4 regions of the Pseudomonas sp. Arb-4-2C genome follow, and region 4 is predicted to be linked to each of the others. Evidence: predicted binding sites of a transcription regulator. Region 4 holds the regulator's gene; each other region holds the start of a gene.
What was found. Region 4 encodes FliA, which starts transcription of late flagellar genes. Its sites were predicted from a motif close to CTAAAGTTTNNNNNNNNNNNGCCGNTAA; they were not measured.
Positions count from the first base shown of each region.

Region 1: AC0J41_RS25720 (methyl-accepting chemotaxis protein) is a predicted target of FliA. The motif match lies at 1,628-1,655, and genes of this name have one in related genera.
Region 2: motA (flagellar motor stator protein MotA) is a predicted target of FliA. The motif match lies at 1,763-1,790, and genes of this name have one in related genera.
Region 3: AC0J41_RS12000 (methyl-accepting chemotaxis protein) is a predicted target of FliA. The motif match lies at 1,603-1,630, and genes of this name have one in related genera.

Region 1 covers NZ_CM146899.1:5,652,889-5,655,861, reverse strand. The annotation lists gene AC0J41_RS25730 (NorM family multidrug efflux MATE transporter) at 1-498, opposite strand, end outside; gene AC0J41_RS25725 (LysR substrate-binding domain-containing protein) at 657-1,577, shown strand; gene AC0J41_RS25720 (methyl-accepting chemotaxis protein) at 1,768-2,973, shown strand, end outside.
Region 2 covers NZ_CM146899.1:196,126-199,098, reverse strand. The annotation lists gene motB (flagellar motor protein MotB) at 1-840, opposite strand, end outside; gene motA (flagellar motor stator protein MotA) at 844-1,695, opposite strand; gene AC0J41_RS00805 (HDOD domain-containing protein) at 1,861-2,973, shown strand, end outside.
Region 3 covers NZ_CM146899.1:2,673,458-2,676,430, reverse strand. The annotation lists gene AC0J41_RS12000 (methyl-accepting chemotaxis protein) at 1-1,490, opposite strand, end outside; gene AC0J41_RS11995 (glycerate kinase) at 1,737-2,879, opposite strand.
Region 4 covers NZ_CM146899.1:1,333,323-1,336,295, forward strand. The annotation lists gene flhF (flagellar biosynthesis protein FlhF) at 1-254, shown strand, start outside; gene fleN (flagellar synthesis regulator FleN) at 368-1,198, shown strand; gene fliA (RNA polymerase sigma factor FliA) at 1,195-1,935, shown strand; gene AC0J41_RS06060 (chemotaxis response regulator CheY) at 2,103-2,474, shown strand; gene AC0J41_RS06065 (protein phosphatase CheZ) at 2,493-2,973, shown strand, end outside.

The DNA of each region.
Region 1 (2,973 bases), 2.0 Mb from region 4:
GCCAAGGCTGATGACCATCACCGGCGTCGCCCGACCAATCGCGCTGGTGAAGCCGCGCAGGGCCATGAAGCTCAGGTAGCCGGGCAGGGCGAACGGCAGGGCAATCAGGAACTGCCCGGCGGCGTTGACGTTGGTTTCGGTCTGGCCGAACAGCAGCAACACCGGTTTGAGGTTCCACAGCAGCAGCGCAGCGCCGAGCGCCATCAGCCACGCCAGCCACAACCCGGCCTGAGTCAGGCGTGCGGCGCCGATAATGTCGCCGGCCCCCTTGCGAATCGCCACCAGGGTGCCGACCGCCGCGATCACGCCGATGCAGAAAATCGACACGAACGAATAGCTCGCAGCCCCTAGCCCGCCACCGGCCAACGCTTCAGGGCTCAATCGCGCCATCATCAAGGTGTCGGTCAGCACCATCAGCATGTGCGCCAACTGTGAAGCAATCAACGGCCCCGCCAGCCGCAGGATGGCCCAGAGTTCGGTACGCACAGGATGCTGCATGGTCATCACCACTCATTGAAAGAGGGAATAGGGGACCGTCGATTCTCGGCGCTTGGCAGCGTTTGCACAAAGGGATAAAAAGGATGGGTGGCATGATTAAAACTCATCATGAAAGGATTCTGCCAGGTTGGCTGCATCCCGCTACTGGAGCTTGGTATATGTCTCGTCGTCTTCCTCCCTTGTATGCCCTGCGCGCATTCGAAGCGGCAGCGCGGCACAGTTCGTTCACCCGCGCCGCTGAGGAACTGTCGATCACCCAGAGCGCGGTGAGTCGGCACATTCGTACGCTTGAAGAGCATTTTGCCTGCAAGCTGTTTCACCGCAGCGGGCGCAACCTGCAACTCACCGAGTCCGCCCGGATGCTGTTGCCGGGGATTCGCGACGGCTTTGCTGCGCTTGAGCGCGCCTGCAACACCTTGCGCGCCGAAGACGACATCCTGCGCATGAAAGCACCGTCGACCCTGACCATGCGCTGGCTGCTGGCGCGGCTCAGCCGCTTCCGTCATCTGCAACCGGGCAACGAGGTGCAACTGACCAGTGCCTGGATGGACGTGGACTCGGTCGACTTCAACAACGAGCCTTTCGACTGCGCGGTGCTGCTCAGTGACGGGCATTTCCCGCCGGACTGGGAGGCCAGCCTGCTGTTTCCCGAAGAGCTGATTCCGGTCGGTGCACCGAACCTGCTGAACGATCAACCCTGGGATGTCGCGCGCCTGGCTGCCACCGAGTTGCTGCACCCGACCCCGGATCGGCGTGACTGGCGCAGTTGGCTGGAGCACATGGGGCTGTCCGATCAGGTCTCGCTCAAGGGCGGGCAGGTGTTCGATACCCTTGAACTGGGGATGATCGCGGCGGCGCGCGGTTACGGTGTGTCGATGGGCGATCTGCTGATGGTTGCCGAGGATGTGGCGCAAGGGCGCTTGAGCCTGCCGTGGCCGACCGCCGTCGCCAGCGGGCTGAATTATTACCTGGTGTGGCCGAAGACCCGGCCGGGAGGTGAGCGTTTGCGCCGCCTCAGCGACTTCCTGCAAGGCGAAGTGCGCGCGATGGCGCTGCCGGTGGTCGAGCGCTTGAGCTGAAACGTTCGAGCCGCCACAATGCCGGCCTTGCGCCATAACCCCGCTGTTTACTCAAGTATTCGCTTTTACCGCCGAAAATGAGCAGGTGGGACCGTCGTGCCGGTTTCCACGATTTCACCCCCCATATTAGAAAATTTCCGAGCAGATGCTGCGATCAGGGAGGATCCGGTGGCTCGGCCAGGAGCTGTCCATGTCTCAACCTCGCGCCCGGATCGCCTCGCAGCTGGGCCTCGCGCTCGCTGTGATCCTTGCGATCGTCATCAGTGGCAGTACGGTGTTCGCCCTGCGTTCGCTGGATACCGCCAACCTCGCCACCCGTGAAGAACACCTCGCCAGTGAGGCGCGGCTGCTGGCCGATCAGTTGAGTACCTTCCACGGCACGCTGCGCGAAAGTACGCAGCGCCTGAGCGGATTGTTCGAGAAACGCTTCAGCGCGGGCCTGAGCATTCACGCGGATGAGCCGGTGACGGTTGCCGGTACCCAGACGCCGGGCCTGCATCTGGGCAGCGAAGTGCTGAACAACAACTTCAAGGAAGTCGACGAGTTCAAGCAAATGACCGCCGGTGTCGCCACGCTGTTTGTGCGCAGCGGCGAAGACTTCGTGCGGGTCAGCACCTCGCTGACCAAACAGGATGGCACGCGCGCCATTGGCACCTTGCTCGACCATGCGCACCCGGCCTATGCGAAGTTGATGGCGGGACAGGGCTATGTCGGTCGCGCCTTGCTGTTCGATCGTTCCTACATGACCCAATACACCCCGGTGCGCGACGGCAGCGGCAAGGTGATTGCGGTGTTGTTCGTCGGTTTCGACTACACCGATGCGCAGAACGCCCAGTTCGACAACCTCAAGCGTTTCCGCATCGGTCAGAGCGGCTCGCTGGCGCTGTTGGATGAGCAAAACAAATGGCTGGTTGCGCCAGCGGGTGTGCAGGCACTGGATCAGGCAGTGCCGGTGATCAAAGGTCTGGCCAGGAAACCGGGTAAAGGCGAGTTCTGGAGCGACACCGCCGAAGACTTCTACAGCATCGCCGTACCGTTCGACGGCGGGCCGTGGTCGGTGGTGGCGAGCATGCCGAAATCCGAGATTCGCGCCGTGACCTGGAGTGTCGGCACGCAACTGGCCATCGGCAGTCTGCTGGCGATGCTGATCGCGGTGGGCGCGGCGATGTGGCTGCTGCGCAGCAAGCTGCAACCGCTGGGCGATCTGGTACGTCAGGCCGAAGCCTTGGGCGCCGGCGACCTGAGCGTGCGCCTGAATGTGTCGAGCAACGACGAAATCGGCCAGTTGTCCCGCGCGTTCAACCAGATGAGCCAGGCGCTGTCGACCATGGTCGAGCATATTCGCCGCTCCTCGGAAGAGGTCAACAGCCGTGCCCAGGCGCTGTCCGGATTGTCC
Region 2 (2,973 bases), 1.1 Mb from region 4:
GCCTTCGATGGCCGCTTGCGCCTTCTTGGTCAGCACCACGATGTCGATCCGACGGTTGACCGGGTTGAACGGGTTTTCCTTGTCGAACAGCGCCGACGAGGCATAACCGACCACCCGCGCCACTTGCCCGTCCGGATAGCTGCCCGCCACCAGTGCACGCCGTGCGGCGTTGGCGCGGTTGGCCGAGAGCTCCCAGTTACCGAAATCGCCGGTGCCGGTGTACGGTTTGGCGTCGGTGTGGCCGCTGATGCTGATCTTGTTCGGCACCGCTTTGATGGTGTCGGCCATGGCCAGCAGGATGTCTTCGAAGTACGGTTTCAGACGTGCAGAGCCCGAGTCGAACATCGGCCGGTTCTCGGCGTCCATGATCTGGATGCGCAAGCCGTTCGGGGTGATCTCGAACAGGATCTGATCCTTGAACTTCTGCAGTTGCGGGTTCTCGTTGACCTTGTTCTGCAGTTCCTGCAGCAACAGTTCCAGGCGTTCCTTCTCGACCTGTTCGGCCATGCCTTCGACCTGCTCAGTGTCGACCGTGACCTTGTCCGGTTGCGGCTGCGACTTCACCTCAGGGTTGAGGGTGTTTTCCGGCGCCAGGGTCGGTGTACCGCCCAGGTCGATGATGTACGGCGTGCCGCTTTCAGAGAAGCCGACCGGATCCTTGAAGTAACCGGCGATGGCGATCTTCTGTTCCGGCGTTGCGGTGGACAGCAGCCACAACACCAGGAAGAACGCCATCATCGCCGTGGCGAAGTCGGCGAAGGCGATTTTCCACGCTCCGCCGTGATGCCCGCCGGCTATGCGCTTGACGCGCTTGATGATAATCGGCTGATTATTTTCCATGGCTTAGCGACCGCGAACGGCTTGTTCCAGCTCGGCAAAGCTTGGACGGTGGGCCGGGTACAGCACCTTGCGCCCGAACTCGACTGCCAGCGATGGCGGCATGCCGGAAGCCGACGCCACCAGGGAAGCCTTGATCGCCTCGTAGACGTTCAGTTCTTCCTTGGCATCGTGGGCCAGGGAATGCGCCAACGGGCCGAAGAAACCGTACGCCGCGAGAATACCGAAGAAGGTACCGACCAGTGCCGCACCGACGTGCAGACCGATGGATTTCTGATCGCCCTCACCCAACGACGCCATGGTCACCACGATACCCAGTACCGCCGCGACGATACCGAAACCCGGCATGGCGTCGGCAATGCCGTTCACCGCGTGGGATGGATGCTCGAGGTCTTCCTTGAGGCTGTAGAGTTCCATGTCGAACAGGCCTTCCAGCTCATGCGGAGCCATGTTGCCGGAGGACATGATGCGCAGGTAATCGCAGATGAACGCGGTCATGCGCTCGTCTTTGAGCACGGCCGGGTACTTGGCGAAGATCGGGCTCGCGGCGGCGTCTTCGATGTCGCCTTCGATGGCCATCATGCCTTCGCGGCGGCTCTTGTTGAGGATCTCGTAGATCAGGCCCAGCACTTCGAGATAGAAGGTGTGGCTGAAACGCGAACTGAACATGCTCAGGGATTTCTTGAGCACGTGCATCGTCATGTAACCGGGGTTGGCCTGCAGGAATGCACCGAGGGCCGCACCACCGATGATCATCACCTCGAAGGGCTGGATCAGGGCGGCAATTTTGCCGTGGGAGAGCACGTATCCGCCGAGCACGCTCGCGAATACGACGATGATGCCGATAATTTTAGCCATAGGTAGAAAGTACTTACTGAGTCGGGTTCAAGGTCATATTCGGAAGTTAAAAAATCTCTTCTTCTACTTATCGGCAAAACTGCGCCAGACTATAGCCAGTTCAGGCGAAAAGCCAATTTAGCCCATGCCGGGCGCGTCTACAGTCAGTGAAGATCTCGTCCAGACATGGCTAATGAAACGAACGTCCCACACGCAAAACCGACCACACTCGAAGGCTGGGTAAAGCTGCTCGATAGCGTGCGCCTGCCGGTTCCGCAAGAAGCTCACGACAAGGTTTGCCGGGCGATTCGCGATAACCGCAGCTCGCTGCGCGACATCGCCGACCTGATGCAGGACAGTCCGGCACTGGCCTTGAGCATCATTCGTGAGGCCAATCGTCACACCCACGGCACCATGGCCGCACCGGCGGAAAATCTCGAGGTGGCGATCAACCGCCTGGGCCTGGCGCGTACCGAGGAATTGCTCGCGCGCCTGCCCGTCGAACCGCAGATGCAGATTCCCCAGGCCTTGCGCCAACTGCAAATGATCAGCCAGCACGCCACGCAACAGGCCAACGGTTTTTTCGCCAGTCGCCTGGCGCGGCTGTGGCAGGACATCCATTGGGGCAGCCTGTTGTTTCTCTCGCCGTTATGGCCGCTGGCGCTGACGTTTCCACAGTTGCTCGAAGAGTGGGAGCTGCGGGTCATCCACAAGGGCGAGTCGGCCCCGGTGGTCGAGAAGCAACTGTTTGGCGTGCGCCTGCTGAGAATCGCCGAGGCGCTGGTGCAAGTCTGGCACCTGCCGATCTGGGTGCAGCAAGGCTATAAGCTGCTGCTCAGCGAACAACGCGAACTGGTCAAAGTGCTGCGCATCGCCCGCGACAGCGAACACCCGCTGCGCCAGCAGAACCGCCTCGATGACGATCCGACCCTGCGTCGCTGGCTCAATCAGCCAGCCAACACCGTGCTGCTGGCCAACGGCCTGGCGCTGTCGGCGCAACAGGCCTGGGACAGTCCGCACAGCGAACGCTGGCAATATCTGACCAGCCTTTATCTGCAGATTTCGATGGACGAGGTGCAACAACAATTGCACCAGCAAGCTGCCAACAGTGCGCGTCAGCATGCAATGCCCGATCTGTGGCACCCGGCCGTTTCATTATTATGGCCGTGGGGCACCCATCGTTTGCCGGCCGGAATGCTGCCGGCGGCCGCACCGAGTACCGAGGATCTGGCGAATTGGCGCCGGCAATGCGCCGAACTGCTGGCCGAGCCGAGCCGCTTCACCAATGCCATGAGCCTG
Region 3 (2,973 bases), 1.3 Mb from region 4:
ACTTCGCGAGACACCTGCGCCTGTTCTTCCGAGGCACTGGCGATCACCAGGTTGCGTTCGTTGATCTGATGGATCGACTGGGTGATCTGCTCCAGCGCCACACCGGCGGCGCGGGCCATTTCCAGGGTGGTCTGAGTGCGCTGGTTGCTTTGCTGCATCGACGACACCGCTTCACCGGTGCCGTTCTGAATGCCGGCGACCATTTTCTCGATTTCCTGGGTCGACTGCGCGGTGCGATGGGCCAAGGCGCGCACCTCGTCCGCCACCACCGCAAACCCACGCCCGGCCTCACCGGCACGTGCCGCTTCAATGGCGGCGTTGAGGGCCAGCAGGTTGGTCTGTTCGGCGATGGCGCGGATCACGTCGAGCACCTTGCCGATGTCGCGGCCCTGCGCGGCCAGGCCTTCGATCATCTGCGCGGTGTTCTGCACGTCGCGGGTCATGATCTGGATCGCGTCGACTGTCTTCACCACTTGATCGCGACCTTCGCGGGCGGCGTGGGTCGACTGGTTCGAGGCCTCGGAGGTCGATACGGCGTTCCGCGCCACTTCTTCCACGGCGGCGGTCATTTCGTTGACGGCCGTCGCAGCCTGTTCGATCTCGTCGTTCTGCTGTTGCAAGCCACGCGAGGCTTCTTCGGTGACCGCGCTGAGTTCTTCGGCGGCGGCGCCCAACTGGGTGGCGGAGCCCGCGATCTGCTCGATGGTTTTACGCAGGTTGGTTTGCATCGTGGCCAGCGCCTGCAGCAACTGCGTGGCTTCGTCCTTGCCATCGACTTCGATGGTTTTGCTCAGGTTGCCACCGGCGATGGTTTGCGCCGCCAGTACTGCACGGTTCAACGGGGTGACGATGCTGCGGGTCAGCAGCAAGGCCAGCAGCACGGTAGCCAGTGCCGCGACAACGGCAACAATGACGATACCGGTAATGGCGCTGTCGTAATGTTCGCCGGCCTGAGCGGAGGCGTCTTTCGCATCCGAAGCGTTGATCGCGATCAGTTTGTTGAGCTGCTCGCCCATCTGATCGGTGCCGTCCTTGATCCGTGTATTGATCAGGGTGCGCATCTCTTCGACCTTGTCCTGGCGCGACAGCTCCATCATCTGGTTTTGCGCTTGCAAGTAGTTGTCGAGCGTCGCGGCGAAGACCTTGTATTGCGCCAGTTCCTCCCCTCCGGCCGGCAACGCGGCATAAGCGGCCTGGGCGCTGCGCACCTTGTCCACCAGTTCGTTGATGCGGGTCTGGGCATCCTGCAACGCCGCCGGCTCTCGGTTGACCAATACGCGGAACGACAGAATGCGCAGGCGCAGAACGTTTTCCGTGACCTTGCCCAGGTACGCGACGCTGGGCAGTTGATTGGTTTCCATATCGACAGAGGCCTGGCGAATGGTCGACATGCGATTGACGGCGAACACGCCAAGGACGATCACCAGCAAGGCGATAAAGGCAAAACCGAGGAAGGCACGGGGCGCGATATTCAGGTTACGCAAGGACATGGTTGGACTCTCGGATAGAGGTAACTGCGAGCGTCCTTGCCGTCATCACTGGCCCTTGGGCGGGTTCAGTCCGGCGTCACTGTTCGAGGGAATCTGTGTGCGCCTGATCTCTGTATCGGCCGGGCTTTAGGAAGGTTTCGTGTAAAGCGGAAATATTTTTCAAGGTGTTTCAGAGCTGAAACACCTTTGCAGCTTGCCCCCCTGTGGTGAGGGGATTCATCCCCTCTCCACAATGTTTTCAGTGCGTCAGATATTGAGTTTGGCCATCTGCCAGACCCGGGCAATATCCGTCGCCCGTTCGCGCAACAAGCGCGGCGCCTCGGCGCAGGCTTGTTCCAGGGTCATCGGGCCGCTGGTCACGGCGAATGCCGCATCGATGCCGTGCTCGTAGAGTTCCTGATAACCCTCGCCCAGCGTGCCCGCAATGACGATCACCGGCACACCGTGCTGTTTGGCGACCCGCGCCACACCGAACGGGGTCTTGCCGCGCAAGGTCTGCGCGTCGAAGCGGCCTTCGCCGGTGATCAGCAGATCGGCACCGTTGACGGCGTCGGCCAGGCCCACCAGTTCCGCCACCACTTCAACCCCGGCCTGGAATTGCGCGCCGAGAAATGCCTTGGCGGCAAAGCCCAATCCACCCGCAGCACCGCTTCCCGGTTCATCGCGAACGTCCTTGCCCAGCGCTTGCGCACAAAGTTCGGCGAAGTGCCCCAGTGCCTGATCCAGTTGCTGCACCTGGGTCGGTGACGCGCCTTTTTGCGGGCCGAAAATTGCCGAGGCACCGTGCGGGCCGCACAGCGGGTTGTTGACGTCGGCGGCGATGTCGAAGCGTACCTGGGCCAGACGTGGGTCAAGTGCGCTCAGGTCCAGACGCGCCAGTTGCGCCAACGCAAGACCGCCCGGCACCAGAGCCTGACCTTGCGCATCGAGCAACTTGACCCCGAGCGCCTGCATGGCCCCTGCGCCGCCATCGTTGGTCGCGCTGCCACCAATCGCCAAAATCACCCGTTGCGCGCCGGCATCAAGCGCGGCGCGAATCAGTTCACCGGTGCCGAACGTGCTGCTGATGCACGCATCACGCTGCCCCGGCGGCACCAGTTGCAAGCCACTGGCTTCGGCCATTTCGATGATCGCGGTGTGGTTATGCGGCAACCAGCCCCACGCAGCGTCGACCGGCGCGCCCAGCGGGCCACGCACCCGGGTGCGGTGCAACTCGCCCTCGCAGGCGGCAAGAATCGACTCCACCGTCCCCTCGCCGCCGTCGGCCATCGGGCATTTGACCAGTGTGGCGTGCGGCCAGACCTGCGCCAGGCCCAGTGCAATGGCCTCGGCAACGCCTTGGGCACTCAGGCTGTCCTTGAACGAATCGGGGGCGATGACGATCTTCATGCGAATTCTCCAGTTCCAATGCTTCTCATGCTGCCAGTCGGCATGCGCATTGACGCCTGTCCGCTGCACAAGCGGGGTGGGCGTTTATTGTTCA
Region 4 (2,973 bases):
TTGCCGGGTGCATCCTGACTAAACTGGATGAGACAGCAAGCCTGGGCGAAGTGTTGAGCCTGGCAATCAGTCATGAACTGCCGGTCGCGTACCTGACCGATGGCCCACGGATTCCGGATGATCTGCATCTGCCGCGCCGCCATCAACTGGTCAGCCGCGCCGTCAGCGTGCAAATGCAGGAAGAACCCAGCGAAGAAGCCATGGCTGACATGTTCGCTGATATCTACCACAGCCCGACCAAGCAGGTTGGCTGAGGTAATGAACCGTTTTTGTACCTACATCGATGGTCTGCCATGCATTGTTCCGGTTGAGAACGCGCAGCCAGTAATGTGGCCTCCGTCTATGCAAGACAAGGTAAAGAAATAACATGGGCAGCATGCATCCCGTACAGGTGATCGCGGTGACCGGCGGCAAAGGTGGCGTCGGCAAGACTAACGTGTCAGTGAACTTGTCTCTGGCGTTGGCAGAGCTTGGCCGTCGGGTCATGCTGCTGGACGCCGACCTGGGGCTGGCGAACGTCGACGTTCTGCTGGGACTGACCCCCAAACGTACCCTGGCCGACGTGATCGAAGGTCGCTGCGAGCTGCGCGACGTGCTGTTGCAAGGTCCCGGCGGGATCCGCATCGTGCCGGCCGCCTCCGGCACCCAGAGCATGGTTCACCTGAGTCCGGCGCAACATGCCGGTCTGATTCAGGCCTTCAGCGACATCGGCGACAACCTCGATGTGCTGGTGATCGACACCGCTGCAGGCATTGGTGACTCGGTAGTCAGCTTTGTCCGCGCAGCCCAGGAAGTGTTGCTGGTGGTCTGCGACGAGCCGACTTCGATCACCGATGCCTACGCGTTGATCAAACTGCTCAATCGCGACTACGGCATGAACCGCTTCCGCGTCCTCGCCAACATGGCGCAGAGCCCGCAGGAAGGGCGCAACCTGTTCGCCAAGTTGACCAAGGTCACGGATCGCTTCCTCGATGTCGCCTTACAATACGTCGGCGCGGTGCCGTACGACGAAAGCGTGCGCAAGGCAGTGCAGAAGCAGCGAGCGGTCTATGAAGCCTTTCCGCGTTCCAAGTGCGCGCTGGCGTTCAAGGCGATCGCGCAGAAGGTCGATACCTGGCCGCTGCCTGCCAACCCGCGCGGTCACCTTGAGTTTTTCGTCGAGCGCCTCGTGCAGCAAACGGCAGGGCCTGTGTTATGACCGCCAGCGGTATGAATTACTACAAGAAGTCGGCACGTGACGCGCAGTACGAGTTGATCGAGCGTTACGCGCCACTGGTCAAGCGCATTGCCTATCACCTGCTGGCGCGCTTGCCGGCGAGTGTGCAGGTCGAAGATCTGATTCAGGCCGGGATGATCGGCCTGCTCGAAGTCTCGACCAAATATGACGCCAGCAAGGGCGCCAGTTTCGAAACGTACGCGGGCATTCGAATCCGCGGTGCGATGCTCGATGAAGTGCGCAAAGGTGATTGGGCGCCACGCTCGGTTCACCGCAACACCCGTATGGTCAGTGACGCAATTCGGGCAATTGAAGCTAAAACCGGCCGTGATGCTAAAGATCACGAGGTTGCGGCCGAACTCCAATTGAGTCTCGACGATTACTACGGGATTTTGAATGACACGCTGGGCAGCCGGCTGTTCAGTTTCGACGACCTGTTGCAGGACGGCGAACACGAAGGGCTGCACGAGGATGGCGCCAGTTCTCATCTTGAGCCGTCACGCGATCTGGAAGATGAACGCTTCCAGGCCGCGCTGGCGGACGCGATTGCCAATTTGCCGGAGCGTGAGCGACTGGTGTTGGCGCTGTACTACGACGAAGAGCTGAACCTCAAGGAGATCGGTGAAGTCCTTGGCGTCAGTGAATCGCGGGTCAGCCAGTTACACAGCCAGTGCGCGGCCCGCTTGCGGGGGCGTTTGGGGGAGTGGCGAGCGCGCTGAAGGCAGTGTGGGGACACTGCGAACGAGGCTGGTGCGGTGATGAACGGCACCGGTCTTGCTCTGTTGTGCTCCAGACAGTCATCGAGTGCTTTGCCGGATTGATTGAAATGGCGCGTCCAGGTGCTGGGCGCGTTTAAGACTGCTTGGAGGTCGAATTGGACAAGAACATGAAAATCCTCATCGTTGATGACTTCTCAACGATGCGGCGGATCATCAAGAACCTGCTGCGTGATCTGGGGTTCACCAACACCGTCGAGGCCGACGATGGCACGACTGCCATTCCGGTGCTCAACAGCGGAAGCATCGACTTTCTGGTAACGGACTGGAACATGCCGGGCATGACCGGTATCGACCTGCTGCGCCACGTGCGTGCCGATGAAAAACTCAAGCACCTGCCCGTGCTGATGGTGACTGCAGAAGCCAAGCGCGAGCAGATCATCGAGGCCGCTCAGGCCGGTGTGAACGGCTACGTGGTCAAACCTTTCACGGCTCAGGCGCTGAAAGAAAAAATCGAGAAGATTTTCGAACGCATCGGCTGATGAACGCGCGGGGGAGCTATGGAGCATAACGAATCTTCACAGGGCGATTTCGAATCGACCCTGAAAAAACACGCGGTCGAACTGGTCGAGAGCCTTGAAAAAGGCAGGTTCGGCGACGCTGTGCAACTGATCCATGAGCTCAATCAGACCCGTGACCGCGGCCTGTATCAGGAAGTGGGCAAGCTCACACGCGAACTGCACAGTGCGATCGTCAACTTCCAGATCGATCCGCACATGCCGCAGGCCGAGGAAGTGTCGCAAATCACCGACGCCACCGAACGCCTGGGCTATGTGGTCAAGCTGACCGAAGCCGCGGCCAACCGCACCATGGATCTGGTGGAAAGCGCCACCCCGGTCGTCAATGGTCTGGCTGAGGAAGCCCAGGCCCTGAGCACCGACTGGGGCCGTTTCATGCGCCGTGAGGTCGGGGCCGAAGAGTTCCGCGAGCTGGCGCGCCGGGTCGACGGTTTTCTGTCGCGCAGCAGCACGGGCAACCGTG